Regions from separate parts of the Halomonas sp. BL6 genome, predicted to be linked through region 2. Evidence: predicted binding sites of a transcription regulator. Region 2 holds the regulator's gene; the other holds the start of a gene.
The links. Region 2 encodes PhoB, which activates phosphate uptake and scavenging genes when phosphate is short. Its sites were predicted from a motif close to TGTCATANNNNTGTCANA; they were not measured.

Region 1: FHJ80_RS04670 (PhoX family phosphatase) is a predicted target of PhoB. The motif match lies at 3,568-3,585, and genes of this name have one in related genera.

The regions. Positions count from the first base shown of each region.
Region 1 is NZ_VDGL01000002.1:241,719-257,157, forward strand. It holds gene FHJ80_RS04660 (efflux RND transporter periplasmic adaptor subunit) at 1-549, opposite strand, end outside; gene FHJ80_RS04665 (TetR/AcrR family transcriptional regulator) at 649-1,299, shown strand; gene FHJ80_RS04670 (PhoX family phosphatase) at 1,370-3,499, opposite strand; gene FHJ80_RS04675 (Lrp/AsnC family transcriptional regulator) at 3,633-4,139, opposite strand; gene FHJ80_RS04680 (1-aminocyclopropane-1-carboxylate deaminase) at 4,347-5,363, shown strand; gene FHJ80_RS04685 (LysR substrate-binding domain-containing protein) at 5,464-6,357, opposite strand; gene FHJ80_RS04690 (hypothetical protein) at 6,543-6,878, shown strand; gene FHJ80_RS04695 (DUF6482 family protein) at 6,995-7,336, shown strand; gene mgtE (magnesium transporter) at 7,493-8,851, shown strand; gene FHJ80_RS04705 (sulfite exporter TauE/SafE family protein) at 8,995-9,735, shown strand; gene FHJ80_RS04710 (drug/metabolite transporter) at 9,761-10,654, opposite strand; gene FHJ80_RS04715 (HAD family phosphatase) at 10,694-11,431, opposite strand; gene FHJ80_RS04720 (EAL domain-containing protein) at 11,507-14,206, opposite strand; gene FHJ80_RS04725 (GGDEF domain-containing protein) at 14,410-15,439, shown strand, end outside.
Region 2 is NZ_VDGL01000002.1:525,105-540,543, reverse strand. It holds gene FHJ80_RS06085 (hypothetical protein) at 1-30, opposite strand, end outside; gene FHJ80_RS06080 (HU family DNA-binding protein) at 30-302, opposite strand; gene FHJ80_RS06075 (NAD(P)/FAD-dependent oxidoreductase) at 405-1,601, opposite strand; gene FHJ80_RS06070 (chorismate lyase) at 1,688-2,245, shown strand; gene ubiA (4-hydroxybenzoate octaprenyltransferase) at 2,284-3,174, shown strand; gene phoB (phosphate regulon transcriptional regulator PhoB) at 3,286-3,975, shown strand; gene phoR (phosphate regulon sensor histidine kinase PhoR) at 3,978-5,270, shown strand; gene FHJ80_RS06050 (hypothetical protein) at 5,628-5,927, shown strand; gene FHJ80_RS06045 (hypothetical protein) at 6,507-6,827, shown strand; gene cysZ (sulfate transporter CysZ) at 6,899-7,630, opposite strand; gene phoU (phosphate signaling complex protein PhoU) at 7,697-8,422, opposite strand; gene pstB (phosphate ABC transporter ATP-binding protein PstB) at 8,453-9,265, opposite strand; gene pstA (phosphate ABC transporter permease PstA) at 9,259-10,671, opposite strand; gene FHJ80_RS06020 (ABC transporter permease subunit) at 10,671-11,789, opposite strand; gene FHJ80_RS06015 (PstS family phosphate ABC transporter substrate-binding protein) at 11,886-12,782, opposite strand; gene FHJ80_RS06010 (acyl-CoA thioesterase) at 12,986-13,399, shown strand; gene FHJ80_RS06005 (TRAP transporter substrate-binding protein) at 13,471-14,559, opposite strand; gene uvrD (DNA helicase II) at 14,704-15,439, opposite strand, start outside.

The DNA.
Region 1 (15,439 bases), 280 kb from region 2:
CGTCAGACTATCGCGCTCGGCGGCCAGGGCAGAGAGGCGCGCCTGCAGCGTCAAACGGTCAGTGCGGGCCTGATCTAGCGCCGTGCGACTCGCAAAGTTGCTCTGGTTCAATTGCGCTTCTCGCTCTTCCTGACGCTGGGCTAACGCGAGACTGGCACGGGCCTCTTCGCTTCGCGCCGCTACTTCGGCCAGGCGGCTCTCCAGTCGCCGGGTATCGAGACTAGCCAGCACGTCGCCCTGCTCCACGGCATCCCCTCGGTCGGCTAACAGGGATTCGACCCGCCCGGCCGGTTCGAAGGCCAACGACACCGACTGGCGCGCCACCACACGCCCGGTCAATCGCACCTCACGGGTAAGCGTTTCGGCTTGTTCGAGCGGCAGCGTGGCGACTTGGAGCAAGGCGTTATCCGCCCCCTGCTGCCGAGCCTGCTGGGCGCTGCTGTGCTGGCTGCTTACCAGGGCCACCACGACCAGCGTCGCACCGATCATCGACAGGGCTGCCAGCGCCCCCCGCAGCCGGTGTCCCCAAGAAGTCTTTGACGTGCCCATGTTGGCCTCGAAATGGTTTATTCTTGAACGGTAGCGTTTACTATAATATGTGTACGCTTCCGTTCAATAACTATTTTTTAATAGGCATGGGTTTATTGCATGACAGACGCTCAACCGCCGTTATCCGACCCCAAACGCAGCGTCGGCCGCCCGAAGGACATGGCCAAACGCAATGCGATGATGGACGCCGCGGCGTGCCTATTTTTTCGTAACGGTTTGGAAGCCGTGACCATGGAGGCCGTTGCTCGCGAGGCAGGCGTTTCCAAAGTGACGGTGTATGGGCACTTTGCGTCGAAAGAAGCCCTATTTGGCAGTGTCATTCGTCGCGAAACCGCGACGATTCGGCAGGGATTATCACAGCTTCCCGATACCCACGACGCGGTGCGCCAATCGCTGATCGATGTGGGGGTGAGCATGGTCCGCTTCTTACTAGAACCCCATGTGCTGGCGGTCGAGCGTGTGATGAGCCATCAGGGAGAGCAACACCCCAAGCTGCTGCTGGCATTTTTCGAGGCAGGCCCCTGGGCCATGCTCCAGTGGCTGCAAGAGAAGCTGGAAGGGTTGGCCAGCGCAGGCCACCTGAGCCTCCCCGCCCCAGAGCGCGCCGCCGACCAGTTATGCAGTATGTGGCAAGGCATGCTGACCAAGGAGGTCCGCATGGGCGTGCGCCCACCGCCTACCGAAGAGGAACTACAGTGCCAGATCGCCAGCGCTGTGGATGTGTTTTTGGCCGCGTATGGACGACGCTGATGATGACTAAAAAGCCCTGCAGTTGCAGGGCTTGAAATACTGTTTCAAGTGCCGTTACCACGTTAACGACTTACACCCCCACCGGCCCTCCATCGCGCTTCTGGATGACCACGGTGGCCGCACGCGGGCGCACCTGGCCACTCGCTGACGCAGTGGCGTCTTGCACTAAGGCATTGCCATCTGCTGGCCAATTGCCGGGGTGTTGGATGTTGATGAACAGCGCGGTTTTATCCGGCGTGGCAAAGATACCGGTGACTTCGCAGCCGTTCGGACCCACCGCAAAGCGCTTGAGCTGCTGCTGGTTGCTGCTGTTGATGACCGGGCCCGTGCCGCGAATGTCGTCCAGCCCGTTGGGTACCACGGCCAAAAGCTGATCGTTGGTATGCTCGGTAACACTTTCGTAGCCGTTGTCGGTTTGAATCCACAGAATACCTTGGCCACCGTCGCGCTCATCGAACCACAGGCCATCGGGGCTGGCAAACTGGTTCATCTCGTTCAAACCTGAGTGATTGTCCGCATCGTCAGCCGCCGCGCCGAACACGAAGACCTCCCAGGTAAAGGCGTTGGGCAACCGGCTCTCCCGCCAACGGATCACGTGCCCGGCTTCGTTATTGGCACGGGGGTTCGCGGCGTTCACGGGCGCCGTTGCGAAACCTACTCCCGGCTCGGCCAGCTCGCTGCCATCGTTGGTGAGGGTCGCATCGCTGCCCTCTTCGCTGCGCTGGGAGTTATTGGTGAGCGTCAGGTACACCTCGCCGGAGGCCGGATCCACCGTCGCCCATTCGGGACGGTCCATTGGCGTTGCGCCCATGAGGTCGGCCGCATCGCAGGTATTGATGATGATGCCCGCCAGGTCGTTCTCGGCTAGGCCAAGTGCGGCAGCTAGCGTGCGACCATCCTGAGTTTTGGCACTCGGTGTGAGCGGCAGCCACTCGCCGCTACCATCGGCATGGAAGCGCGCCACGTACAGCGTGCCGTTATCCATATATTTGCTGCCAATGGCGAGACGGTCGTACTCCGCGCCGGGACGGTTGGCATCGGCGGGATCCCAGGCGGCATCAGAGACGTATTTGTAGACGTATTCGTTGCGGGCATCGTGGCCTGAATAGAAAACGATCGGCTTGCCCGCTTCTAACTTGCCCAACCAGCACCCTTCATGACGAAAACGCCCCAGCGCCGTGCGTTTCACCGCGCGAGCACCGCTATAGGGGTCGACTTCGACCTGGTAGCCGAAGGTACGCGCTTCGTTGCGGTAGTCATCTTCGGCACGCTCACCGTGCGGGGTGATGTCAAAGCGCGCGAACTCGCCGTTCTGCTCTGTCGCGTCGCCTGCCGAGGTATCCCAACCGTAGCGGCTTTTATCGGTGGGAATACCGATGCGTGCATCGTCTTGGAAGCGCTCGCCACGGTTGACGAAGATATCGGGCCAGTTCTCTTCACAGGCGATATAGGTGCCCCAGGGGGTCACGCCGTTACCACAGTTGTTGTTAGTACCTCGGGTTTGCGTGCCGTCAGGGGAGAATTGGGTTTTCACATAGTCGCTACCGGCCACGGGGCCGGCAAGGTCCATCACCGTGGCGCTGGTGAAGCGGCGGTTATAGGGAGAGTCGGTCACGTGCGACCACTGCCCGCTGGCGTTTTTTTCAACCTCCACGAGGGTGACGCCATGGGCGTTGATTTCGGTGCGCGACTCTTCCGCCGGGCGTTTGCCTCCCGCATTGGTAGGGCCACCCTGGGGCGCCCATAGCGCATCCTGCTCGATATACTCATTGTTGAGCGCTAGCACGAAACGCCGCGACGCGCTGTCGACATCCAAGGCGAATCCGGCCATACCATCGTGGTTCATGCCAACGCTATCGGCCTGGCGCTCGGCGGTCATGTGTAGTTCGGGCTGCCACTCTGCGGATGGGGTGAGCGGCGTGCCCCAGGGCACCAGCACCTGGGCCACATAGCCTTCCGGTACCACCACCGCATCAGTGCGAGAACCACGCACCGCTTCAAATGCGAGAGTCAGCGGCGTCTTGGCCTGCTCGCCTGCTAGCGCTTGGGCTGCGCCGCCAAACCCCAACATCGACGACGCCGCCAGCCCCAGGCCGCCCCGCATCACATCGCGCCGAGAGACGTACTTTGCCAGTACCTCGGCAAATGGCTGGTTATGGCTGTGGTTAAACAGGCGGTGATCTTCGATTGCCTTGCTCATGGTACTCCCCTCGTCATCATTAGCCCGTACGAACTACGTGTTGTTTTCGAGGGAGAGTATTAGGTAAAGATGAAAGATGTATGACGCAATCACGACGGTTTATTGACGTCGGGCATGCCGTGGGCCATTAGGGCTAAATCGGCACCTTGTGGGTCGACACCACCTCCCGCAGCCCCATGAACGAACGAATCTGACGCACGCCGGGCAGGTAGAGCAACTGCTCGGCGTGTAGCCGGTTGAAGCTTTGGCTGTCCCTGGTGCGCACCAGCATGAAGTAGTCGAACTCCCCAGTAACCACGTGGCACTCCATGCAGCCCGACACTTTTTGAGCCGCCGCCTCGAACGCCGCGAAGGATTCTGGCGTCGAGCGGTCCAGCACCACGCCAATCAACACCACCATGCCGGCCTGCAGGGGCTCCGGGTTCAGGTGGGCCACGATTCGGCTGATCACCCCGTCCCGCTTGAGCTTTTCGACACGCCGCAAACAGGCCGCAGGGCTGAGGTTCACCTGCTCGGCCAGCGCCACATTGGAAAGCGTCGCATCCTCCTGAAGCAGCTTGAGAATACGCTTGTCGATACGATCCAGCTCACCGCCCATGGCATGGGGCTCCGAGGCCCCTCCCGCTCGCTTGACACTCATTATTATTTACTCAAAGAACGAATTTACGAATTAATCGAACCTACAAACGCAATCAGACAATTCATTATTGTTTATAACCCCCTTATTTCGCAACCCGCCTGGACACACATACGCCTACTATAAACCTCAGTGAGCACGCCAACGTTCCAACCACCGTTACCCAGCGATCCTTGTCTATCGCATTGAATGTCACCGCAGGAGCTTGCCATGAACCTTGAACGCTACCCCCGTTATCCACTGACGTTCGGCCCCTCCCCGATCACTCCCCTCAAACGGCTGAGCGCCCATCTGGGCGGCAAGGTCGAGCTGTATGCCAAGCGCGAGGACTGCAACAGCGGCTTGGCTTTCGGCGGCAACAAGACCCGCAAACTGGAGTACCTCATCCCCGAAGCGCTGGAGCAGGGCTGCGATACGCTGGTGTCGATTGGCGGGATCCAGTCCAACCAGACGCGTCAGGTGGCTGCCGTCGCGGCGCACCTGGGCATGAAGTGCGTCCTCGTACAGGAGAACTGGGTGAACTACTCCGATGCGGTGTATGACCGGGTCGGCAATATCGAGATGTCGCGCATCATGGGGGCCGACGTTCGCCTGGACGCCGCCGGTTTCGATATCGGCATTCGCCCTAGCTGGGAGCAGGCCATGGAGGATGTGCGCCAGCAGGGCGGCAAGCCGTTCCCCATTCCTGCGGGCTGTTCCGAACACCCCTACGGCGGTTTGGGCTTCGTCGGCTTTGCCGAAGAGGTGCGCCAGCAGGAGAAAGAGCTGGGCTTCACCTTCGACTACATCGTGGTGTGCTCGGTGACTGGCAGCACCCAGGCCGGGATGGTGGTCGGCTTTGCCGCCGATGGCCGCGCCCAGCGGGTGATTGGCATCGACGCCTCGGCCAAGCCAGAGCAAACCCGTGCGCAGATTCTGCGGATTGCTCGCCACACCGCCGAGCTAGTCGAACTGGAAGGCGGCATTGCCGATGACGACGTGATCCTGGACACCCGCTATGGCGGCCCTGAATACGGCCTGCCCAATGACGGCACGCTAGAGGCCATTCGCCTTTGCGCCCGCCTGGAAGGGGTGCTCACCGACCCGGTGTACGAAGGCAAATCCATGCACGGCATGATCGATAGGGTGCGCAACGGAGAATTCCCGGCGGGCTCCAAGGTGCTGTATGCCCACCTGGGCGGCGTGCCCGCTCTCAATGCCTACAGCTTCCTGTTCCGCAACGGCTAATCAGGCCAAGCGTCGCTGATCCGTGCCACGGCCCGAGCAGCCGACTGATCGGGCCATTGGGCTTGACGCTACTGCCCCCTCTGGATGCAGAGAACAAGACTTACCCTTCTCGGAAGGCTTCGGTCACCTGTTCGGCTAACACCTCACTGGCACTACCAACACCTGGACGCTTCACCAGCGCTACCTGGTAATCGCCTAGTGGGGGCAGCGATTCGTTGTGGAGACGCTTGAGCGGAGAGCGAACCAGGCTTTTGGGGAAAGCCGTCACGGCCAAGTCAGCCAGCATGGCGGCCTCCTGCCCGGCACAATGGTCGCAGGAGTAAGCAATTCGATACGCGATACCCGCTTGATCGAGGGCATCGAGAGTAATTCTGCGCCACTCACATCCCTGTTGCGCCAGCGTCACCGGCAGTGGCGAACGCTGTACGGCAACGCCATCCTCGCGGCCCGCCCACACCAGCGGTTCACTATGGACGATCTCTCCTCGTCCAGCCTGTCCAGGCCCTCCAGCCATCACGAGGGCGAGATCAAGTTCGCCCTCGTCCAGCCTGGCGAGCAGGTCTTTGCTGCGCCCCACCTCCACATCGACCTGCACCGCTGGGTGCGAGCGGGCAAACTGAGCCAACACCGTGGGCAGGATACGACCTACCACGTCGTCGGTGAGCCCCAACCCTACACGCCCTTCGATAGTAGGGGCTAAAAACTGGTTCACGGCCTCTGCATTCAGTTTAAGTAGCCGTCGACCATAGCCCAGCAGCACTTCTCCCTCGGTCGTCAAGCGTACGTGCCGCGCTTCGCGTACAAAGAGCGTCTGGCCAAGCGTCTCCTCCAAGCGTTTAATCTGCATACTCAAGGCGGAAGGCGTGCGACATAGCTGTTGGGCGGCGCGGGTAAAGCTGCCACTTTCCGCAATCGTTACAAAGGTGCGCAACACCTCGCTATCCAATAGCGGCAAGGCGACCCGACTGGGTGGCAGGGTAGAGAGTTGGCTCATCACGCTAACCTTTCAGAAAAACTTAACCCTCAGTGTAAATCTTTTCGTTTGATTGATCCAAGGCAAAGCGCCAAGCTTCTAGCCAGAGGTCGCGACCCTCCTACTTACTCATCACAGTTCACACCTGCCCAGTCGTTGGGGAGGTACCGCTTTGGATAAAGCGGAAGTAACGATGGAGGTGCGCGATGACGTTTGAAACCCCTTGCCAACATGCCCAGCACGCTTGGGAGAAAGCTAGCCGCTTGGCACCACCGCCCAAGCCACCCCAGTTGCCGTTTTACATGCCGGCCATGCCATCGATGCGACTGATCCGTGTCATCGATATGGCTTGGTGGCGCTGTCGGCGGCGCTGGCTGTTCCGCCGCCACATAATGCCACTATTGAAGTACGACGATCAGATACTGCGCGATATTGGCCATTGCCGAGAAGACATCCTCTGGGCCAACCAGCTGCCATTAAGGGTCGATGCCCTCCAGGCGTTAAAGGCTCGGCAGAAAAAGTGTCATATCCCGCACCGCTAATCTCGGAAAGGCCTTGTCCTCAGGGCGGCAGAGGGGTTTCTTCTCACCCAAAAAACTATGCAAAACCATCACAATCATTAGACTCTACATAAACACCATTGAGCCAATGAGGTGCCATGATGGTTTTGCCCCTTCCTCCTCGTATAACCCTGGATGCGCTTGCCCAACTGGCCAAACCGCTGCCCGACGTTGAGCTGCATGGAATTGATATGGGCTGGTATATCGTGCGCCTGCACCGCGATGACTCGGTCAGCCTATTAGTCGATTCTCAGGGCGACACGAAGCGTTTTAGTGGTACCCAGTGGGTAAGCCGCACGCTGGCACCGCTGGGTTTCACCCACGGAATTCTTACTTGGGCCGATGCAGCCGATGAGATGATCGGCCATCCTACGCAACCTGTTTCTGCCCAACAGCGGCTTCAGCATGGCGTACGCGTGGCCTTTGTAACTCGGCACTGACACGTTCCCGTTCCACCTGGGCGACTAGAGGGACCTGGTCATGAGGTTAAAAAAGCCTACATGGCTTTCAACTGCGGCTGCCGATAAGATTCATAGTGAGCCATCGAGCGCTTTCAAGTAGTTGTGTTAAAAATTAATGACCAAAGGATGGACTCTATGCGCGATGAAGAGAAATACACCAACACCGAGGAGCAGCTTCTCTATCTTCAAAAATTGCTCGACGAGGAAGATACGGTTGCCCTGAACGAGCTGTTCAATGAGCTCGATATTTTAGCGATTGCGCGCACCCTTGAGTCTTTTCCTGCCAAAACCCGTGACCGGCTGTGGGAGTACATTCCAGAAGCGATGCTCGGCGAAGTACTTGCCGAAGTCGACGAGGACATTCGCGCCGATTACATCGAAGACCTGACCGCCAGCGACGTCGAGCAAATCGTTAAAGGCTTGGATGCTCAGGAAGTCGCCGAAGTCCTCGATGTCGCCGATGAAGAAATCAAAACCACCGTCTACGCCAGCCTGGACCAGGAGATTCGCGCTCAGGTCGAGAACCTCTATACCTATGAAGAGGACATGGTCGGCCGTTACATGGACCCAGAGACGGTCAACGTAAAGCAGGGCGTGTCGTTGGAAGCCGTGCAGCGCTACATCCGGATTCACCATCTGCTAGACGACGATTCGCAGCAGATCATGATCACCGACAAGGACAAGCGCCTACTGGGCACCCTGACGCTGATCGACTTGGTCAAACAGCCCCAGGAGAGTACCGTCGACGCGTTTATGGACGATGCGCCCTACTCGCTGAATGACCAAATGAAGGTCAGCGACGCCGCCGCCCTGTTGCGCTCCAAAGAGCTGCCCTTCGTGCCGGTGTGCAACAGCGATGGGCTGCTGGTCGGCCAGCTGAACGCCGCCGACGTACTGGAAATCACCCAGGACGACGCCGACATGACGTTGAAGCACATGTCGGGCGTGAGCGACGAAGAAGAGGTGTTCACCCCCATTCTACGCAGTGCCAAGAGCCGCGGCATTTGGCTGGGCATCAACCTGCTCACCGCCTTCCTCGCCGCCTTCGTCATCGGCCAGTTCGAAGCGGTGCTGGATCAAATCGTCGCCCTGGCCATCCTTATGCCTGTCGTCGCCAGCATGGGCGGCATTGCCGGTAGCCAAACCCTGACCGTGGTCATACGCGGCTTGGCGCTCGGCCAAATCGCGGGTAACAACAAACAGTGGCTCTATAACAAAGAGCTGTGGGTGGGCATGAGCAACGGCCTGGTATGGGCCCTGGTGGTAGGCGGCATTTCCTATCTGTGGTTTAGCGACCCGCTGATTACCCTGGTCATCACGTTGGCCATCTTCATTAACATGAGCCTCGCCAACCTCTCCGGCGTGCTCATTCCGCTGGTGCTGAAACGCTTACAAATCGACCCCGCCCTATCCGGCGCGGTGATTCTGACGACGGTCACGGATGTGGTGGGTTTTCTGTCATTCTTAGGGCTGGCGACGGTGATTATTTTGTGATCAACGCGATGACAAGGCGCCCCACCTTTCTATTCGCCCGCTAACATTTATCTAATGCTATCCTGTGTTGCCCCGCTCCTGCGGGGCTTTTTTGTGACAGCTGTTTTCAATCACCCTATTTTCATCACCCTTTTGAGGCCTCCATGCTCCCGGACTACTCCCTTATCGCCTGGCTGTTGATCGTTTTTTCGGTGTATCTCACCGGCGTCTCCAAGGGGGGCTTTGCGGGTGGCTTTGGCACGCTCTCGGTACCGCTGATGGCGCTGGCGATTAGCCCCACCCAGGCGGCCGGGCTGCTGCTCCCGCTGCTGCTGGTGATGGATGTCTTTGCGGTCAAGGCGTGGTGGGGCAAGCACGACCGGGCGGAAGTGTGGCGCTTCGTGCCGGGGCTGTTCATTGGCGTGGTGGTGGGTACGCTGCTGTTTGGCAGCCTGAGCGAGCAGGGCGTGCGCATGGCCCTGGGCATTCTGTCGGTGGTTTTCGCCGCTTACATGCTGCTCAAGCCGGTGGCGAAAAAGCCCATTTCCCACCAATGGGCGCTGCCCGCCGCTAGCGTGTGCGGCTTTACCAGCTTCATCGCCCACGCGGGCGCGCCGCCGATGAACATGTACCTGATGCCGCGCAAACTCACCAAAGAAACCTTCATTGCCACTTGCACGGTGACCTATGCGGTAGTGAACACCATCAAGCTCGGACCGTACATGTGGCTAGGCGAGGTCAACATGACCAGCGCCTGGGCCTCGCTGCTGCTGGTGCCCGTGGCGTGGATCGGCGTACGTAACGGTCTTTGGCTACAGAGTCGCGTCAATGAAAAGCTGTTTTACCGTCTGGTGATCATCGCCATGTTCATAGTGGGGATCAACTTGGTGTGGCAGGCGCTCTAGTTGAGAGAGCAAGAAGGCGGCGCAACTACAGCGCCACCATCACCAGCCCCGCCAGCATCACCAAGGTGCCGAGTGTTTTAGCGGTGGAGGTAGGCTCTTTCAACCACAGCACGCCCATCAACACGCCCACCGGAATCGAGAGCTGGCGCAGCGCGACCACGTAGCTCACTTCATCGGTCATCGCCATGGCCATCAATACAAGCCCGTAGGTGCAGGTCATCATCAGCCCGGTCGTCACTAACACGGGCAGGCCCTGCTGGCGAAGTACCGGCAGGCGGCGGCGCTCGGCAGGCAGCAGGGCCAGCAGCGGCACTGCCCAAGTCAGCGTCATCACCGCTTGCAGCACCATAAAGACGGCTCCGGCGGTGAGCCCGCTGTGACCCGCGCTCTGCATCAGGCCCAAGGCCTGCTTATCGATGAGCGAATAGCCCACCGTGCCCGCCGCCGCCAGCAGCGCGAATCCCATGGCGGGCGTGACATAGGTGGACACCCGACGCGCCTCCGGGTGGCTGAGCGGCAGACAGAGCGCGCCCAAGACCACCAGTGCCATCCCCAGGCCATCCCAGGCATCCAGCACGCGGCTACCTAGTAACGCAATGGAGACCAGCGGCACCAGCACGACGGGCAACGCCCTGGCGATGGGGTAGAGCACGCTCACCTCCCCCCGTGCATAGGCCCAAGCCAAGCCGCCCATATAGAGCATCTGGCAGAGCCCCGAGAGTGCCAGCCACCCCCAAAATGCGCCTGGAAGCGCCAGCAGCGAGGGACCCAGCACCACTAGCGGCAGCATCACGACGCCGCCAGCGCCATAGGCCAGCACGAACGCCCCCAGCGAGGGCGTGTTGCGTTTGCCCAGCACGTTCCACCCGGCATGCATACACACCGAGACCAGTACCAGGGCGAGGGCCGCTGGACTCATGTGGTCGCCTTGACAACGACAGTACCTATGAAACGACCATCATGTTTTAGCAAGACTGGAGTATTCACTATTAACGGAGCTAGATAAGCGGTCATTACTAAAAGAGAATGCCCGCCAGTCTAAGCGTCGCCACCCTTCTACGCTAGCCACCTCGGCCAAGACCGGGTCGGGGTTGACCGCCACGGCGCAATCCACGTACTGCAACAGTGGTAAATCGTTGCGCGAGTCGGAATAGAACGTGGTGTGGCTCGGCGTGATGGTGTGCTCCGCCAGCCACTGCTGAAAGCGGATCACCTTGCCGCCTCGGTACGAAAGCACGCCTTGGCTGCTCCCGGTGTAAACACGACCCACTTCGGACATAGTGATCTCCGGCTCCACCGCCAGCACGTGCTCGATGCCGAGCACTGTCGCGATGGGCGCCACCAAGTGGCGAGAGGAGGCAGAGATCAGTATCAAGGTATCGCCCGCTTGTCGATGGCTCTCTAGGCAGCGCCACGCTTGATCGAAAATACGCGGCTGCAAATGGGTGGCGACGAAGCGCTCGACTTCCTTTTCCACCTCAGCCACTCGCCGCCCCTTCAGGGGTGCCAGGGTCATGGCCAGGTACTCGTCTAGCTTGAGCTTGCCCGCATGGTAGGCCTGCTGCATCTGTTCGGCGCGTGTCATGAAGCGCTCCGCGTCGGTGACCCATCCTTGCTCGATCATCCATAAATTCCAGCGGTCGCTGCAGTCTCCGTCCAGGAGCGTATCATCAAGGTCAAACAGGGCCAGGCGCATGGGAACTCCTATCGTCGCGGTTTGGCGCGCGTAGGGTATGCCAAGCATGATGACAGTAAGATGACGAACCTGCGCCTAGCGACTCAGCCAGGTTTGGGCAAAGCGATCGGCTGGCAGCGGCTTGCCGAAAAAGTAACCTTGCGCCTGATTACAGCCCATCTCGGCCAGAAGCGCCGCTTGGGCGGCACTCTCGACGCCTTCGGCAAGGGTTTTCATGTCCAGCGTGTTGGCCATGGCAATGATCGTCTGCACGATGGCCCGATCGTGGTGGTTATCGAGCATTTCGCGCACGAACGAGATATCGATTTTTAGCGCGTCGGCGGCAAAGCGGCGCAGATAAGAGAGCGAGGAGTACCCGGTGCCGAAGTCGTCGATGAACAGCGCATAGCCTGCCTGACGCATGGCCTGGGTAATGATGACCGCCTGATCCGGGTCGCGCATGAAATCGCTCTCGGTCAGCTCAATGGCAATCGCGCTGGGCGAGACGCTGGAGGTGAGTGCGGCAATATGAGTCGTTAGTCGCGGGTCGGCAAACTGCTGCGCGGAGATATTGATCGACAGCCGCCCCGGAAGCGGTGTGCCCGCCGCTTGCCAAGCGCTCAACTGACGCGCGGCCTCTTCCAGGACCCAGTCACCGAGTAAACGAATCAGCCCGCGCTCCTCGGCTAGGGGGATGAACTCCCCAGGGCTGACCCACCCCCACTCTGGGTCGTGCCAGCGGCACAGCGCCTCTGCACCGGTCAGCGCTTTCGTGTCTAAATCCACCTGGGGCTGGAAGTAGAGCTCTAGCCGCTGCTCCAAAATCGCCATGTGCAGCCGCTCGGTCATCCATTGGCGGCGTTCCAGCGTATGGCGCATGGCTTGCGTGTAGGGGGAGATATTGGTTTCACGCTTTTTGGCGTGATGTAGTGCAATACTGGCCGCATTGAACAGCTCGCTGGTGTTGGCCACATCGCCTGGGTAGCGCGCAAAACCAATGCTTACGTCCAAATTGAAGACGCGGTGCTCTAGACGAATCGGCCGTCTCACCAAGCTGCAAAGCTGCTTGACCAGCTCATCCAGCGCTGCGCGTTCGACGTGCGGTAACAGCAGCGCGAACTCATCCCCCGATAGCCTCGCGCAGTGCAGGTTGGCTATATCCAAGTGGCGCAAACGCGCCGCCACCGTTGCCAGCAGCTGATCACCGACTTGATGTCCGTGCAGGTCGTTGACCTCTTTGAAGCGGCGCAAATCCAACAGCAACAGCGCCAGCGGCGACGCCTGCTGCTCGGCCCGCTCGCCTATATCACGCAAGTGCTCCATGAACTGCACCCGGTTGGGCAAGCCGGTTGTGCTGTCGGTGTAGGCCAACTGATGCATGTGGCGATGGTCGCGGCGTCGCTCGAGCTCGGCGGCAGCCCCCGTGGAGAGAATCTGCAGCACGGAGGTAGCAAAGGCATTGGTGGTTAACGGCGTTTGGTAAAACACCATCATCACCCCAATGGCTTCCCCTTGGGCGTTATCCAAGCGGCGTCCGATCCAGGCTTGCGCGTTTAGCGTGGCGCCCGGCAGGCTAAACCGCTGCCCCTGCTGTACGACGCTCTCTTGTTCGAGCACCACGCGTTCGACAGGCGTGCCGCGCAGCAAAAAGGTGTGGTTTTTACGGGTCTGGCCAGCAACGACCAGACTCACGGTATGCCCCGTGGTGGCAGGCAACAGATTATTGGGATGAGAATGGCCCTGTGGTGCAGGCGGCACCGGTTGGTCCAACAGAGCGATGAATCCCGCATCCGCTTCCAACAGTGTGGTAAGCGTGGCAATGAGTTGCTGAAAGTAATCGTCGCCCACCCTAGAGGTGACGGTCGAGGCCACTTGAACCACCGCCTGCTGAACCCGCTGCGCCTCTTGCTGGTCGGTCACATCCGTAATGAAGCCTTCCAAGCAGAGTACCTCGCCTTGATCGGAAAAGACGGCCTGCCCCTGCTCCCACATCCAGCGCTCGCTACCGTCGCGGTGCTGAATGCGAAACGTGATGCGATAAGGACGGCGCTGGCGAATCGCAGCCGCTACCTCTTGCGCCAGCCGCGCTTGATCGTCTGCGTGCACCAAGCTGGCAAAGGTCGTCACTCGGCTGTTTTCCAACTCTTCCGGCCGATAGCCGGTCAGCGCTTCGGCACCTTGGCTGACGAGCAGCATGGTCCAGTCATGATCGTTCAGGCAGCGGTAGGCCATGCCGGGCAGGTGATCGAGCAAGGTGTTCAGCCGTCGCTCGCTCTCTTTGGCGGCGGCCTCGCTTTTGCGTAGCGCGTTTTCTGCTTGACGCCTGCCCAGCTCAGCACCCGCTTGTGCGGCGGCAATTCGCAATACTTCGTTTTCTAGTCCATCGAACGCCATGGGGCGATTGCTCAGCACCGCTAGCAGACCGATGGCCGCCCCATCCGGCCCAAATAGCGGCAGGCCCATGTAGCTATCGGCACCGAGCTGGCGCAAAAGATCGTCTTCAGGAAAGCGGGATTGTACGTCGCAGGCGTAAAGGCATGGTTCATGGCCAACCACGGTCTCGCAAGGCGTGCCCGCCAAGGGGTAGGTGATATTGGCTTGTAAACCATTGCTTGACCAAACGGCCAGGGTTTCCGCTATATTGGCATCAGTGACGACCGCGATCAACGCATGATCGACGGCCAGTAAACGAGCAAGCTGTTCCACCAGGGAGGCAAAGAAGTTGGGCTGACTGCTACGCCCCACCCCTTCTGCTAGCTGGCGAAAAATCTCTGCTGCTTCTTTTCGTGTGTGCATCGTTGCACTCGCTTATGTCGTTATAGAGCAGCTAAGCTTTGCCATTGTTTTAACAAAGCACGGCGACGTTTGCACCATAAACAGCTACCTTTTGGAAGGCGCCGATCGCGCCAAGCGGTATCGGCCATCCTGACAATATGATAAAAAAAACGATCGTTATTCAACTGACTGCCTACTTCGCTGCACGGCATTGAGGAGACACTATGACGGGGCCTACTGCCGTCAGCGAAACGCTTTATACCTCGCTGGCCAACCAGCTTCCTAGCTTTCTCAGCAGCGCTTTGCTGCAGTGCAAGCGGCTACCGTCTTTGCCGGCGGTGGCGCTCAACGTGCTAGAGCTCACCCGCATCTCGGATGCCACCTTGAGCGATTATGCGCGTGCCATCGAGCACGACCCGGCCCTGACGGCACGGGTAATGAGCGTGGCCAATAGCGTGCACTATCTGCGCGCCGCCCAGCCGCCTCATACGTGTTTCGAAGCCACCCAGCGTATGGGGCTGGATGTCACGCTGGCCACGGTGCTGAGTTTTTGCCTGTTCGAAAATGACCACTCGGCACGCGGCCGTCAGCACTTCTGGCGGCGAGCCATCACCTCAGCCGTTGCCGCGAGTTATCTCGCGCAACAGCTCTGCCCTCACCAAGCGGGCAGCGTGTTTACGGCAGCACTATTGCAGGACATTGGCATCCTGGCGCTGCAGACCGCCTACCCCAACGACGCTGAGCGGCTATACGGGACCGAGCAGGCCTCTCATGGCCATACCCAGCAGGTCGAAAAACGCTACTTTGGCTGCGACCACGCGCTGATCGGCGCTTGGTTACTCGCGAAATGGGGCGCTCATGACGATTTGATTCGCGCCATCCAGCGCAGCCACGAAGGGCTCGAGACCGACAATCCCTCGGTTCTCTGCCTGCGCGTCTCGGGTGCACTTGCCGATGCTTGGTTATCGGCCGATCCCGCCCAAGCATTAGCGGGCGTAATGCGTCAGCTTCGAACGTTGGCCACCGCTGACGAGTGGGCCCTTGCCGGGCTTTTGGCACACCTCGAATACACTCTGCCGCCCTTGATGGAGACTCTGGGGCTAAGCCAAACCGTCTCGATCGATAGCGTTAGGCTGTTACAAGAGGCTCAGCAGCTGCTGTACGAGCATACGCTGTCGCTTAGCGCCCGTCTGGACGCTCAGCAAAAGGCGCGGGATGCGCTGCTCGACGATTACGCCCAGCTAGAGCAGCGCA
Region 2 (15,439 bases):
CAGCAGCCACAGCGTCAGCGAAAGCTTCATTAGGAAACGGCGTCCTTGAGCGCTTTGCCTGGCTTGAATGCCACGTTTTTGCTGGCCGGAATCTGCAGCGGTGCGCCGGTTTGCGGGTTTTTACCGGTGCGGGCAGCGCGCTCGCGAACGGTAAAGGTGCCAAAACCGATCAAGGCGACGTCTTCGCCCTTGGCGACGCTGTTGGTGATTTCGTCCAGAATGACGTTGAGCACTTGGCCCGCTTTGTCTTTGGACAGGTCAGCACTTTCAGCAATCGCGGCAGCGAGTTCAGGTTTGCGCATAAAGGAATCTCCCTTGTGAAAAAACAGACATCAATGTTGTTGGTTGCTCGGCTTACCCCAGCAGGCGGAGCTTTTTTAGCCTAGTCGCGAACGCGGCGAAAATCAGCCTAGCAGGGTGGGGGCGGCTCTGGAAAGCTCCACTTTCCTTCTCACACAGCCGCCTGTCAACGCAAAACCAATCAAACGACCGTCTTTATCTTCGGCCAAGGCGGTGAAATCGTCACCGTCGCCTTCGATTCGCCAGCGTTTGGGTGGCTGCGTTGGTGGGTAGGCCACGATGGGCAGTAGCGGCGTTTTGACCACCACGGGCCATGCGCCAAAGCGAACCGCGGTAGGCGTGCCGGTGAGCGTCGCCGCCAACGCTTTAACGCTGGCTTGCAGCGGCTGGACATACATGGCGTTCACACCGTCGATACAGGCCGCATCACCCAGGGCATAAACGTTAGGCTGGCGAGTGCGGAGTTGGCGGTCGACGTGAATGCCGCTGGCACTTACGGTTAGGCCAGCGGCCTCTGCTAACGCCGTGCGTGGTATCAAGCCGGTGGCGAAGAGGACGAGATCTACCGCGTGCCGCTCGCCGTTATCCAAGTGCAAAGCTACGGCGTTGTCGGCCGCTTGGGAAAGCGTGTCCAAGCTGCGCCCTAGTGCGAGGCGAATGCCTGCCGCGTGAAACGCATTGGCCAGCGCATGACCCAGTGGTTCGGGCAGCAGCCGCGGCAGTGGGGCGCTCTCCGGCGCGATTACGGTGAGTTGGTGTCCGCCTGCGTGCAAGTCATTGGCGAATTCACAGCCAACGAGCCCGGCCCCAATGATCGCCACGCGGCTCGGCTGAGTGAGTGCTTCATGCAGGTGCCGGTAGTCGTCTAAGTCATTGACGGTAAAGCAACGCTCCGCCAGTGCGCTGGGCACGCTGAATGGCCTGCGAGGGGCGGCACCGGTGGCCAGCACCACGTCATCGTAACGAAGCGTGGCGCCGCTGCTCAGGTGTAGCGTTTGGTTGTCCACATCTAGATGCGTCACTTGGGTGTGGGTAATGACCTCGGCTTTGAGTTCGTCTGCCAGTGCACTGGCATCGCGCTGGGCGAGCTTGTCGGGGCCGAGGCGTTTGGCAAAGCCGGTGGAAAGCAGGGGCTTGCTGTAGTCATCGCCGCTGTCTGCACTGATCAGCGTGATAGTGCGTGTATCTCCCTGGCGTCGCAGGGTACGCGCTAGGCCCACGCCTGCCATGCCGGTTCCGACGATCGCCAGCGCAGCTGAGTGAGGAGAGGGCGTGGAAGAGGTCGTGTGTGAGTTGGGCATACCGTCCCCTGACGTCGGTGGAACAAAAGCCTACAAACCACCATGTTACACTAGCTCACTCTCAATTGACTGCCCTGGAGGCCTAGGTGACCGCCCCCGAGTTTTCACTCTTTCCTCAGTGGCTGCCGGTGGCCGCTGCTCGGCCAGCCATGAGCGCGCTTTGGTGGCAGTGGGTCGCCTCCACGGATTCGTTGACCGCCCGCCTGATGGCCGCCGGTAAGCCGGGCGCATTTCGGGTGCGCGTGTTGCGCCAGACCATCGGCCTGCCCCAGCGCGATGAAGCCCTTGCCCTGGGCATTGCACACCGCCGCTATGCGTGGCTGCGTGAGGTGGCGCTGTGTATCGATGATACGCCGTGGGTCGTGGCGCGTTCGGTGGCACCGCTTCACCACCTGCAGGGCAAAGGGTTGGGCAACTTAGGTGAGCGTTCGCTAGGCAGCTGGCTATTCCAGAAGCCTGATTTGGTGCGCGGGCCGCTGGAAGTAACGTCGGCCGCGCCGCCATTCAACCGGCTGACGCTGGGATCGTCGTCCAGTAGCCTTTGGGGGCGGCGCTCCGTCTTTGAGCACGGCGGGCTGTCGTTGCTGGTGCAGGAGTACTTTTTATCCACCATGACAGATGCACTGGGCCTGCCGTCGCGCTAGGCTAACGCAGCGACTTTTTCGACGAGGTAAGCATGAGCATGGACCGTTCTCTGTTGCGCCCAACCGGGTGGGCCCGCCTGACCGATTTCCTACAGCTAATGCGCTTGGACCGGCCGATAGGTACTTGGCTGTTGATGTGGCCAACGCTATGGGCGCTGTGGATCGCCTCGGACGGGGTGCCGGGCCGCGATGTACTGCTGATTTTCATTGCCGGGGTGTACGTAATGCGCGCGGCAGGTTGCGTGGTGAACGACTACGCCGACCGCCACTTCGATGGCCACGTAAAGCGTACCCAGCAGCGGCCGCTGGCCACCGGCCGTATTAGTGAAACCGAGGCGCAGCTGCTATTCGTGGCGCTGGTGGCGGCGGCCTTCGTGTTGGTCCTGTTGACCAATTGGTTTACCGTGCTGCTCTCCTTCGGCGGTGTGCTGCTAGCGTTCATTTATCCCTTCATGAAGCGCTATACCCACTTTCCCCAAGTGGTCCTGGGGGCGGCGTTCTCCTGGGCGATTCCAATGGCGTTTGGCGCCGTGCTTGGCGAGGTGCCACTCGTGGCGTGGCTACTGTTCAGCGCTAACGTGCTATGGACAGTGGCCTACGACACCCAATACGCCATGGTCGATCGCGATGACGACCTGAAGATCGGCATCAAATCCACGGCGGTGCTGTTTGGCAGTGCCGACCGTCTCATCATTGGCTTGCTGCAGCTTGCCACCCTGGCGTTGTTGATTTGGGTGGGGCTGATGGCGAGCCTGGGCGGTTTCTTCTGGCTCGGTGTGGTCGGAATGGCGGCAACCTTTGCCCATCAACAGCGTTTGATCGTTCACCGGGAGCGTGATCGCTGTTTCCAAGCGTTTTTGAATAATCACTGGTCGGGGCTCTTGGTCTTTGCCGGCATTGCTCTAAGCGAGTGGCCCGTGGCTGGCTAATATTGCTGGGTGTCATAGAATTGTCATTAAGTCATGGTGTTATCGTCACAGACATGTCACTGAACCGTTTTCGCATACATGAGCTTTCTTAGCACACCGTGAGGCCCTGGAATGACCGCCAAGACCGTACTGATCGTCGATGATGAGGCGCCCATTCGCGAGATGATCGCTGTGGCGCTGGAAATGGCTGACTATCGCGTGCTTGAAGCGGATAACGCCCAGGATGCCCACGCGATGGTCGTAGATCATCAGCCCGACCTGCTGCTGCTGGACTGGATGATGCCTGGCACCAGCGGCATCGAATTGGCACGCCGTCTCAAGCGCGAAGAGGCTACTGCGGAACTGCCGATCATCATGCTGACCGCCAAGGGCGAAGAGGATAATAAGATCCAAGGTCTGGAAGCGGGCGCCGACGATTACATCACCAAGCCGTTTTCGCCCCGTGAGCTGGTAGCGCGCCTGAAAGCCGTTCTGCGTCGGGCGACCCCGCGCGGCGTGGAAGATCCCATCGAAATCAATGGGCTGCTGTTAGACCCGGTGAGCCATCGTGTTAGCGCGCATGGCAAGGCGCTAGAGATGGGCCCTACCGAGTATCGATTACTGCAGTTTTTCATGACCCACCAAGAGCGTGCCTATACCCGTAGCCAGCTTCTCGATCAGGTGTGGGGCGGCAACGTGTACGTAGAGGAGCGCACGGTGGACGTGCACATTCGCCGGTTGCGTAAGGCGCTAGGGGAGGCGCACCAGAATTTGATTCAAACAGTGCGGGGCACTGGGTATCGTTTCTCTGCTCGGGTGTAGTCGTGCGCCTGTGGAGCCGTGAATGGTGGCGCATTACCTGGCTGGCGCTATTGGGCATGTGCCTGGGGTGGCTGGTGGGGTATCCCGGTGTGGGGCTCGCCGCTGGCCTCTTATTCTGTTTGATTTATCACTTGCGCCAATTAAAGGCGCTGTTCCAATGGCTGACGCTTCACCCTCACGATGAGCCGCCCGCGGCAACGGGGCTTTGGGGTGAGCTTTTCGATCGTCTCTACCGCTATCAAAAGAGCCAACGCATCACGCAAAGCCGCCTGCGGGCGACCCTTGCGCGTATTCAGGAATCCTCGGAAGCGATGCGTGATAGCGTCGTGATGCTGGATCGGCATGGTGATTTAGAGTGGTGGAACAGCGCGGCTACCGAGATGTTGGGCCTGCAAACCGCCCATGACCGCGGGCAGCATATTACCAACTTGCTGCGCGACCCACGCTTCATTAGCTACTTCAATGCCCGGGAGTATGGCGAGCCGCTAACACTCACCTCACCCATCGATGAGCGGCGTATTCTGCAGTATCAAATCACGCTCTATGGTGATGACGAGCGCTTGGTCATGGCCCGGGACATTACGCGCTTGCATCGCCTCGAACAGATGCGCCGTGACTTCGTGGCCAACGTGTCTCACGAGCTGCGTACACCGCTGACCGTGCTGTCGGGCTACTTGGAAACCTATGGCGATTTGAAAGAGCTGCTGCCGCCCCGTTTGGGCAAAGGCATCGGTCAAATGGAGGAGCAGACCAAGCGCATGCAGAACTTGGTCAACGACCTGCTACTACTCTCTAGGCTCGAAATCGATCGAGGGGGAGAAGATCACCAGCCGCTTGCCGTCGGGCCGATGCTGGAGAGTATTCGCCGCGATGCGCTGGCGCTGTCTCACCAGCAACACAGCGTGCAGATCGTACTCGATTGCGAAGCGCGCCTAATCGGCAGTGAGCAGGAGCTGCGCAGTGCGATCTCCAACTTGGCATTCAACGCAGTGCGCTATACGCCGGAGGGAAGTCAAATCACGCTCCGCTGGGCGGCTCTGCCCAATGGCAGTGCCTGCATCGAAGTGGACGACGACGGTGAAGGGATCGATCCGGTCCATATCCCGCGTCTCACCGAACGCTTCTACCGCGTCGATAAGGGCCGCAGCACCGCCACCGGTGGCACTGGGCTGGGCCTAGCCATTGTAAAACACGTTCTCCTGCGCCACGATGCGCAGCTCCAAGTGGAGTCGTTGCCCGGTGAAGGGGCACTGTTCCGTTGCGTATTCCCGGCCACTCGGGTGGTCAACGATTAAAAGCGCCGCTCGGCCACTTGTTTCACCGGCCTCACCTCGTACACTCAATCCTTCCTCATTCGTCGATTTGCATAATCTATGTACAAGTGTGTCATATTGGCATGTAAGCATGGTCAAACACCGCGCATGTGCCATATGTAGCCAATTAACTCGCTATGAAATCGCGGCTGAAGCTATTTTGGCATGGCTTTATTTTTTTATAAACTATTGTATTTATATGTATTTTTCTATTTTTTTGAAATTTTGGCATGTCGGATGCAAAAATTCTGGTAAGGAAGATTACCGCAGGAACTGGTAAGACATGAAGTCGCTCTTCCTTACTAAAGCGGTATTTCACAGCGATCGAGGAGGCGGAATATGATGTCCAAGGAACTACTCAAGAAAGCTGGTATTTTAGGTGTAACGTTTGGTTTGGTAGCAAGCCCATTGGCTTTTGCCCAAGAGCCTGCTGACCCGGCCGACAATATTTCTCCAGATGAGCAGCCGGTAGAATCTCAATCCAGCAATACTGGAATGACATCTGATCATGGCAACCAAGATTTAACCCATGACGAAGGCGATAACGCCAGCGATATGGAGCCGAATTCCATGAGCGATGACTCGGATGCGACATACGACAGCACCGAAGAGCTTCCGGAAGAAAATAGCGGCATGTAAGTTGTAACATTTATTTGCAAAGCTGTTAAAAACTCTTACGCTTAGGAGTGAGCATTTAAGGGGCAAGGATGTCCTATAGCAAGGATGCTCAAAGATTCATGGAAAGAATCAGATAACGATCAATACGCTGGTCAGGGGATATACCAAGGTTGGCACCCCGCAAAAGGATAGGAAGCCAGACGTCAGTATCGTTGACAAGTAAGAGTGACCAAGACCCCGCCCTGCGGGGTCTAATTTTTTGTGCCTGCGGCATATGCAGAGGGTATGTAAGGTTTTCTTTAGAACGAGCCTGCATGAAAGTCTGCGGAATCTTTCTTAAGGTGAGTCATTCTGCGCCACGTACACGGCGCATGTGTCATTATTGCACAATATATTTGAGGTATTTTTGACGTTGCTGCATTATATTGCGCACAATGTAATTTGTATAAATACATGTTTATAAAATAATTTTTTATTTTCTATGTAATTTGGCATCTTGTGTGCACTAACTAGGTGTTAAGTTAGCCATTAGTCGTAGGCGCTCATGTGTTCTGGTTCTGGCCTACGCCGACTGGCTCCACGTTAAAGGAGTACGTAGCGATGTTATTTAACGAGTTAGCGAAAAAGACGGCTGTTCTAAGCGTTGCATTCGGTTTGGTTGCAAGTCCAATGGCCTTTGCCCACACGTCCATTGAATTGAATAAAGACCGTTCTGCAGGTCACGATATTATCGAGCCAAGCTCGCACAATACGTCAGGTCCGGCCCAGTACTCTACTAGTGACCTGATCCATGACGAAGGTGACACGCTGGATTACTCTACGTCTAGCAGCGCCAACGACTCAACCGATACAGCCACCCGCAAAACGGGCTATGACGCCAATGAGCTGAACCGCGACGAAGGTGACGGTATCCGTTGGTAAGCTCAGCGCTATATCCCTAAAACCCCGCCTAGGCGGGGTTTTTTGTGTCTATGCCTCCCACTGACGCGACGTCAAGGATTCACTACATCCTGTGTGCCGCGATAATGCCCGTCCCACATGAGCACTGCTCCTGCGACGGCGCCGGGTATCAAAAACAGGTTGGCAAGGGGAATCCAGGTAACCAGCATGATCAACCCGCCGTAGGTAAGGCTGGGCCACCAGCGTCGCGAGAGGCGGCTGCGCATATCACGAAACGTGACTTTGTTATTATCCATTGGATAATCCAGATAGGTGATCGCCATCACCCAGGCGGAAAACAGCGCCCACAAAAGCGGCGCAAGTAGGTTGAGGCCGGGAATCCAGCTGAGCATGAACAGCGCCGCCATGCGCGGCAGAATATAGCCCAGCTTGACCAGCTCGCGCCCCAGTGCGTCGATGGCCGTTTTAGCCAGTCCGCGATCGTCCAGCGGTTCCCGCCCGGTGGCTTGTCGCTCGACTTTTGCGGCAAGAAAGCCGTAAAACGGTGCGGCAATGAGGTGAGTCACGAGGGTGAAGGTGAAAAAGATCACCACCAGCAGGCTAACGAAAAAGAGCGGCCAAATCAGCCAGGAGAGCCACTCCAGCCAACCGGGCACCATGGTCATGGCGCTATCCAACCAGCCTGAAAAGCCCTGGAATACGACGCTGAGCATACTGGCGTAGACGATGAGGTTGACCAGGATGGGGAGGAAAATGTAGCGCCGCAGCCCTTTTTGATACACCAAACGCGTGCCTTGGCTCAACGCCGTGATGGCATCCACCATGTTGTCTCCTTTAAAAACGCCCAGATGAGTCATCTGGGCGTATTGCAGGAGCAATGACCTGTCAGGTCAAGGCTTTTTCAGCATCTTCTGATCTAGGGTGTCGGGGTCGCTGTGGCGAATATCCAAGCCTTTCACCAGGTAGACCACGTACTCCGCCAGATTATTGGCGTGGTCGCCCACGCGCTCCAATGCTCGGAGAACCCACATGATGCTCAACACGGAACTGATCGAGCGCGAGTCTTCCATCATGAACGTCATCAGCGAGCGCATGGCGCTGCCGTATTCGTCATCCACGGACTCGTCTTCCCGCACGACCTGCATGGCAAGCTCGGTATCGAAGCGGGCAAAGGCCGTCAGCGCATCGCGTAGCATCTTACGCACGTGTTCACTGATATGTCGCACTTCTACCAAACCACGAATACTGCTGCTGTTCTCACTCAGCAAAAGTGCGTTACGGGCGATTTTGCTGGCTTCGTCGCCTATCCGCTCGAGATCCGACGTGGCGCGAATGACCGCTAGTACCAAGCGCAGGTCAGAGGCGGCTGGCTGACGACGCGCTAGGACGCGGGTACATTCGTCATCGATCTGTAGCTGCAGGTCGTTGACCTGGCGGTCGTTGTCACGCACTTTTTCGGCGAGACGGCTGTCGCCTTCCAGCAGCGCGTGAACGGCATCTTGCACCTGTTTTTCCACCAGACCGCCCATGGCCATCAGGTGGGTTTTCAGCTCTTCCAGCTCCTGGTTGAACTGGCGAGAGATATGCTGGCTGTGGGTATCGCTCGTAATATCCATTGAGCACTCCTGACGTAACGTCGGTTGGGCCTAGGTCATGCGGCCGGTGATGTAATTTTCGGTGCGCTGTAAACGCGGGTTGGTGAACACTTGATCCGTTGGCCCGTATTCAACGAGTTCACCTTGCTGCAAAAAAGCCGTGTAGTCGGATACCCGTGCGGCTTGCTGCATATTGTGCGTCACTAATACCAGCGTGAGCTGGGATTTCAGGTTACGAATCAGCTCTTCGATTTTCAGCGTCGAGATCGGATCCAGCGCCGAGGCGGGCTCGTCGAGCAGCAGCACGTCGGGCTGTACGGCGAGCGTCCGGGCAATCACCAAACGCTGCTGCTGACCCCCGGATAGCTGCCACGCCGAGCGGTGCAGGCGATCTTTCACCTCGTCCCACAAGGCCGCGGACGTCAATGCCCACTCGATGATGTCGTCGCGTTTGCGCTTGGGCATGCGCCCTTGCAAACGCAGCCCAAAGGCGACGTTTTCATAAATGGACATTGGGAATGGGTTGGGCGTCTGAAACACCATGCCCACACGGCGACGCAGTTCGGTGACGTTCATCTGTGGGGCGTGAATGTCCTGACCCTCCAGCTGAATCTGACCTCGATGCGTCACCGACTCGTTAAGATCGTGCAGCCGATTGATAGCACGTAGTAACGTCGATTTTCCGCAGCCCGACGGGCCGATGAAAGCGGTGACTCGGTGGCGAGGCACATCGAGCGTTAGGTCACGCAACGCCGTTTTCCCCGCATAGGCGAGGTGAAACTGGTTGATGCTCAAACAGCAGGTCTCGGCAGTAAAGCGAGTCACCGATGCATGAGGCGGGTTGGCGGACGATAACGCTAGCATTCGTTTCCTCGTTGACGCCTTAAATAATGACGCAGAAATATGGCAGTTAGATTAAGCACGAGCACGATCAATACGAGCAGCAGCGCAGTAGCAAACACCAGGGGAATGGCGGCCTGGACATCTTCGCCGTGAAAAGCGGTATCAAATAAATGATAGCCAAGGTGCATGAATTTGCGCTCTAGGTGCAAGTAGGGAAACTCGCCATCCACAGGCATTTGGGGAGCCAGCTTGGCGACGCCCACCAGCATCAGCGGGGCGACTTCGCCAGCGGCTCGGGCCACGGCCAAAATCACGCCGGTGAGCATGGCCGGGGTCGCCATGGGCAGCACCACGCGGACCAGCATTTCCAGGCGGGTGGCGCCCAGTGCGACCGCACCTTCTCGCTGCGCATCGGGAATGCGTGCCAGGCCCTCTTCGGTGGCCACGATGACGACCGGCAGGGTGAGCAGCGCCAGGGTCAGCGATGCCCAGAGCAGGCCGCCCGTGCCAAACGTGGGGGAAGGCAGCGTATCGTCGAAAAACCAGCTGTCGATGGAGCCCCCGATCCCGTAAACGAAAACGCCCAAGCCAAACACTCCGTAAACGATCGACGGCACACCGGCAAGGTTGCGTACGCCGATACGCACCAAGCGGGTCAGGCGGTTTTGATGCGCGATTTCATTGAGATAAATGGCGGCCAGTACGCCAAACGGCGTCACGATGACCGACATCAGCATCACCATCATGACCGTACCGAAGATGGCGGGCCACACGCCGCCGCCGGTATTGGCCGAGCGGGGACCTTCGCTAAGAAATTGCCATATACGCTTGCACCAAACGGCGACTTTTTGGCCCCAGGACATGGCGTTTGGTGCTTGAAATCGAGTGACGCCCGCTAACGGTTGGCTCACGGTGTCGCCCTGGGCGGAAGTAAGCTGCAGCCGTGCGATCGGCCGTTGTCCGTCAGGCAATCTAAGCGCTTGTGCAACGAATGCCCAGGCAGCCTCACCCTCAAAACGCTGACCTGCGCTCTCGACGACGTCTAGGCGCCCGATGAAGTCCCCCCATGGGGCACGCTCCAAGCGGATGAGGTCGTTGGGCTCCGCAATGTCGGCGATATCGCCGAGGGCGACCCAGCGCCAGCTGTCGCCGTCAAGATCCCGGTTGCCGGTAAAGTAGAGGCGTTCTGTCCCTGCTGCGTTGGGCAGCGGGGCTTCCCGCACCGGCTGACCGATCACCGTCTCCCCAGAGCGCAGAGTGACTTGTTCCAGCGTGGCAGGCCAAAAGTGGCCCAGGCCACGGGCGGCCAGCAACGTCAGAAGTGTTGCCAGCATCAGCAGCGACAGCGCAACGCTAGCGGCGCATAGCCAAGGCCACAACAGGCTGCCCACGGACGTAAGGCGGGGGGGCTTCCGGTGCCAGCGCATTAGCGACTCCCACCGATGCGCTGATAGCGCTGACGTAGGCGTTGGCGCACCATCTCAGCAAGGGTGTTAACCAAAAAAGTAAAGAGAAACAGCGTCAGAGCTGCAAAAATCAGCAGGTGATAGGTCATCCCACCGGGAGCGGCTTCTGGAAGCTCGATAGCAATCGATGCCGATAGCGAGCGCAACCCTTCGAAGGGACTTGCGCTGAGCAGCGCGGTATTGCCGCTGGCCATCAAGACGATCATGGTTTCGCCCACCGCGCGCCCGGCACCTATGATGACGGCCGAGAAGACCCCTGGGCCTGCGGTAGGCAGCGCGACTTTCCACAGCGCCTGCCAGCGGCTGGCACCCAGTGCTTGAGCGCCCTCCATCAAGCTGGCAGGCACATCGGCGAGCGCGTCCTCGGCCAGCGAGTAGATGCTAGGAATCACCGCAAACCCCATGGCGATCCCCACGATCAGCGCGTTACGGGTGGCGTAATCGAGGCCGTACTGCTGATCGAGCATGAGCCGTAGGTCGCCGCCGAACCAGAGCTGTTCCAAGAGCGGTGCCAACCACAGCGCCAAGGTGATCATGATGGCGAGCCAAGGCATCAGCCAGAGGCCCGCCCAAGAGAGCGGCAGCCACCGACGCACACGCGAACCGGCGAAATACCAGAGCGAGCCTGCCACTCCAGCGCTTAGCGGCAGCCATATAAACACCAGTAGCGTACTGGCGAGATGACGCTCTACCCAAGGGGCCAGCAGCAAACCGGCAATGAAGCCCACGACCACGCCGGGAATGGCTTCCATGAGCTCCAATAGCGGCTTGATACGGCTGCGTAGCCGTGCCGACATGAACAGCGCCGAGTACATGGCCGCGCCCAGCGCGATGGGGGTCGCGAACAGCATGGCAGCGAGGGCCGCTTTGAGCGTACCCCATGCCAGTGGCGATAACGTGCTGAGAGATAAGGTGTCGCCAAACGACAGCAGCGGTAGCGTTTCCCATATTAGAAACACGCCAATGGCAAGAATGGCCAATAGAACACCGATACCACCGGCGGTAATCAGGCCAGTGGCAATACGGTCATGAATGAGGCGCAGCGGCTGACGCGAAAGAGGTAGCCGTGGGGGAGTCATGTCGACATCATAAAGAAACGAGTAGCGTCGCAAAAAAGTACGTACATGGCAGAAGTTCTTCACCCTACGGCATGTTTATGACATTTAAATGACAATCTAAGGCGCCAGCAGCGGCGGCTGTCGCAGCGCTTGGGGCAGCGGTACGAAGCCCGCAGCTCGAACGATTTGCTGACCTTCGTCGGAGAAGATCAGTTCGATGAAAGCCTGTTCGGCAGGCGGTAGCGTCTCCCCTGGCGGCAGATTCACGTAGAGGTAGAGGTTTCGCGATAACGGATAAGTGCCGTCCTGGATCGTCGAGACAGTTGGCCGGATAGCGCGGCCGGCCTCGTCGATCAGCGGCAGGGCACGAACCATCGCATTCACGTGGTTATAGCCTGCGTAGCCCATGGCATTGGGTGACTCGCCTACGGCGGCGATCACCGCCGACGAGCCAGGGTGTTCGCTGATATCGCGACGGAATTGGCCGTTGCATAGAGCCCGGTCCAGAAACAGCCCGTGGGTGCCAGAGGCCAAGTTACGGCCATGTAGCGCAATCTTGCCGTAGGGCCACTGCGCCACAGGCAGTAACTCTTCCCAGCGACGGATTGGCTGCTGCCCCCCACACGCCAAGGTGGTGGAAAAAATCGCATCGGCTTGCTCGCGGGTGAGCGATGCCAGAGGGTTGTGGCGGTGAACCACCAGCAGTAGGGCATCTCGGGCAACGCTCAATTCACGGGGCGGGTAGCCGTAGCGCTCGATGAACTGTTGACGCTCGGTATCGGTCATGGGGCGCGACATCGGGCCAAAGCGCGTCGTTCCTGCCACTAGCGCGGTCGGTGCACTGGCAGAGCCACCTGCTTGAAACTGCAGCGTAATATCCGGGTAGCGGTGGTTGAGTGCTTCCCCCCAGCGGAGCATCAGCCCCGCCATGGTGTCGGAGCCTACGGCACCCAAGGTGCCGCTCACCGGTGCAGGTTGCCCCCAGGCAACCGTGGAGCAGAGCAGCACGCCCATGGCCACCCAACGGCGACAACAGCGATGAATCCGCTCGCAATGGCACGCCCAACGATTGCCCTTCAAACATCACCCCTCTTATGATTAACTATCGCTACCCTGTTGCGATGCAGCAACGTGATGCACTTGCGTAGTGCCGGTTTTGAGTACCGGTTTTACTACAGCGTTTCACTACAACAATAACCTTACAAAGCGACCACCTTATGACACCGCTGGATACCGACTTGGACGACGTACCGGCCCCCAAAGGGCAGCTCACCTTAAAGTTACTGGCTTCTCGGCAAGATACCAATCTCTATGGCGATATTCCTGGCGGCTGGTTAGTGAATCATATGGACCAAGCGGCGGAGCTGGCTGCCGGGCGTGAAGCCGGTGGCCGCACCGCGACGGTCGCCATCGAAGCCATGGATTTTTTGAGCCCGGTGCGGGTCGGGTCCATGGTGAGTGTCTATACCCAAGTGCAGGATATTGGCCATAGCTCGATCAAAATCGATGTCGAGGTGTGGGTGCGCCCACCCCATGGCCGCCACATTGAAGAGCGCCAGAAAGTCACCGAAGCGCGTTTCGTCATGGTGGCGTTGGACGATAACGGTCGTATCCGTGCCGTCCATGGCTAGTCCGTCACATCGTAAGCGTAACCTTATAGCAAAAAAGGGCGCCGAAGCGCCCTTTCACATTGGCTAATACGTTAAGCACCGACATTGTCGCGGCTTTTCAGGTAGGCGTACTCCCCTACGTCACTAAACGGGCGCACCACTTCCTGGAAGGCCGAATAGGACTCGTAAACGCGGCGAGACTCTTCATCGCTCTCTACCTGACGCTGAATCGCCTGCTTGGAGGACTCGTACAGCGCGGCCATGACGTCTTCCGGGAACGTGCGTAGCTGCACGCCGTGCTCTTCCACCAGCGTTTCCAGTGCCTGAGCATTGCGGTAGGCAAACTCGCTGATCATCGCTAGGTTAGAAGCGCGCGCCGCTTCACGGATCACGTCCTGCAAGTCTTCCGGCAGCGCGTTCCAGGCATCCAGGTTGACGGTGCCTTCGAGAACGGCAGTGGGCTCGTTCCACACGGACGTGTAGTAGTAATCCGCCACTTGATGCAGGCCGAACGCTAGATCGTTATAGGGGCCGACCCAGTCCGCCGCGTCGAGCGCACCGGTTTGCAGTGAGGTAAAGATTTCAGAACCGGCCATGTTCACGGTGCTCACACCGATGCCGTTCATGGCTTCCCCGGCGAGCCCCGGCAGGCGCAGCTTGAGGCCCTGCATGTCCTCGAGGGAGTTGATCTCTTTTTTGAACCAGCCCGCCATCTGCGTACCGGTGTTGCCCACGGCAAAGGGTTTCAGATTGTGGTTGGCGTAGATCTCATCCCACAGCTCTTGGCCACCGCCGTGATATAGCCACGCGTTCATTTCGGTGGTAGTCATGCCAAAGGGCACGGCGGTGAAGAACTGAGAGGCAGCCACTTTGCCGCGCCAATAATAAGAGGCGGAGTGGCCCATTTCGGCGGTGCCTGCGGCGACGGCGTCAAATACTTCCAGTGCTGGCACGAGCTCGCCTGCACCATGAACGCGAATGCGCATACGGCCGTTCGAGAGCTGCTCCACTCGGCGGGCAAAGTCGTTGGCGCCAGTACCGAGGGCGGGGAAGTTCTTCGGCCAGGAGGTGACCATATCCCACGTGTAGGTTTCGTTAGCGCTGGCGGTAGAAACAAAGGGGGCAGCAGCGACACCGGCGGCGCCTAGGCCGGCGGTTTTCAAAAATTGGCGGCGTTGCATGGCGGGCATGACTCCGAAATTATAGGCTGTTTTTTTATAAGCGCAGTGAGCGCAGTGTCCGCCTGCCAGTATGCGCTAAGCCGCTTTTATAGGGCAAGTCCCTGTCTTCACTTGCCCTTTTACGAGGTGAAAACGGCGCTACGTTTAAAGCGGTGTCAGTTTGGCAAAACCGAGCACGAGCCACTTCACGCCTTCGCCATCGAAGCTCACCTGCACCCGCGCACGGGCGCCTTCTCCCTCGGCGTTGAGAATGATGCCCTCGCCGAATACCGGGTGCTCGACTCGCTGGCCGACGTGCAGCGCAGGGAGTTCGCCGTCGCTCTCGATATTGGTTTGGGCAAAACTTTGCCGCGAGGCGGTCACCGGGCGAGATACATGGCCTCGCAGGCGGACCTCCTCCAGCAGATGAGGCGGCAGCTCACGCAAGAAGCGCGATGGGCGTGGAAACACTTCTTTACCGTGCAGTCGGCGGGTTTCCGCGTGGGTGAGGTAGAGCTTCTGCATGGCGCGTGTGACGCCCACGTAGCAAAGCCTACGCTCCTCTTCGAGCCGCCCAGGCTCTTCCACGGACATCTTGTGGGGAAACAGCCCCTCTTCCACGCCCGCGATGAACACCACGGGAAACTCCAGGCCCTTGGCCGAATGCAGCGTCATCAGTTGCACGCTGTCCTCGAACTCTTCGGCTTCGTGGTCGCCCGCGTTGAGGGCGGCTTCTGATAAGAAGGCTTCCAGTGCTGCCATGCCTTCGCCCGCTTCCGGGGTTTCGAAGGCGTCGCCATGGGTGAAGGCGCGGGCGGCGGTGACCAGCTCTTCCAAGTTTTCGACACGGGCCTGGCCCTTTTCACCACGCTCGCTTTGATGGTGTTCGATCAACCCGGTA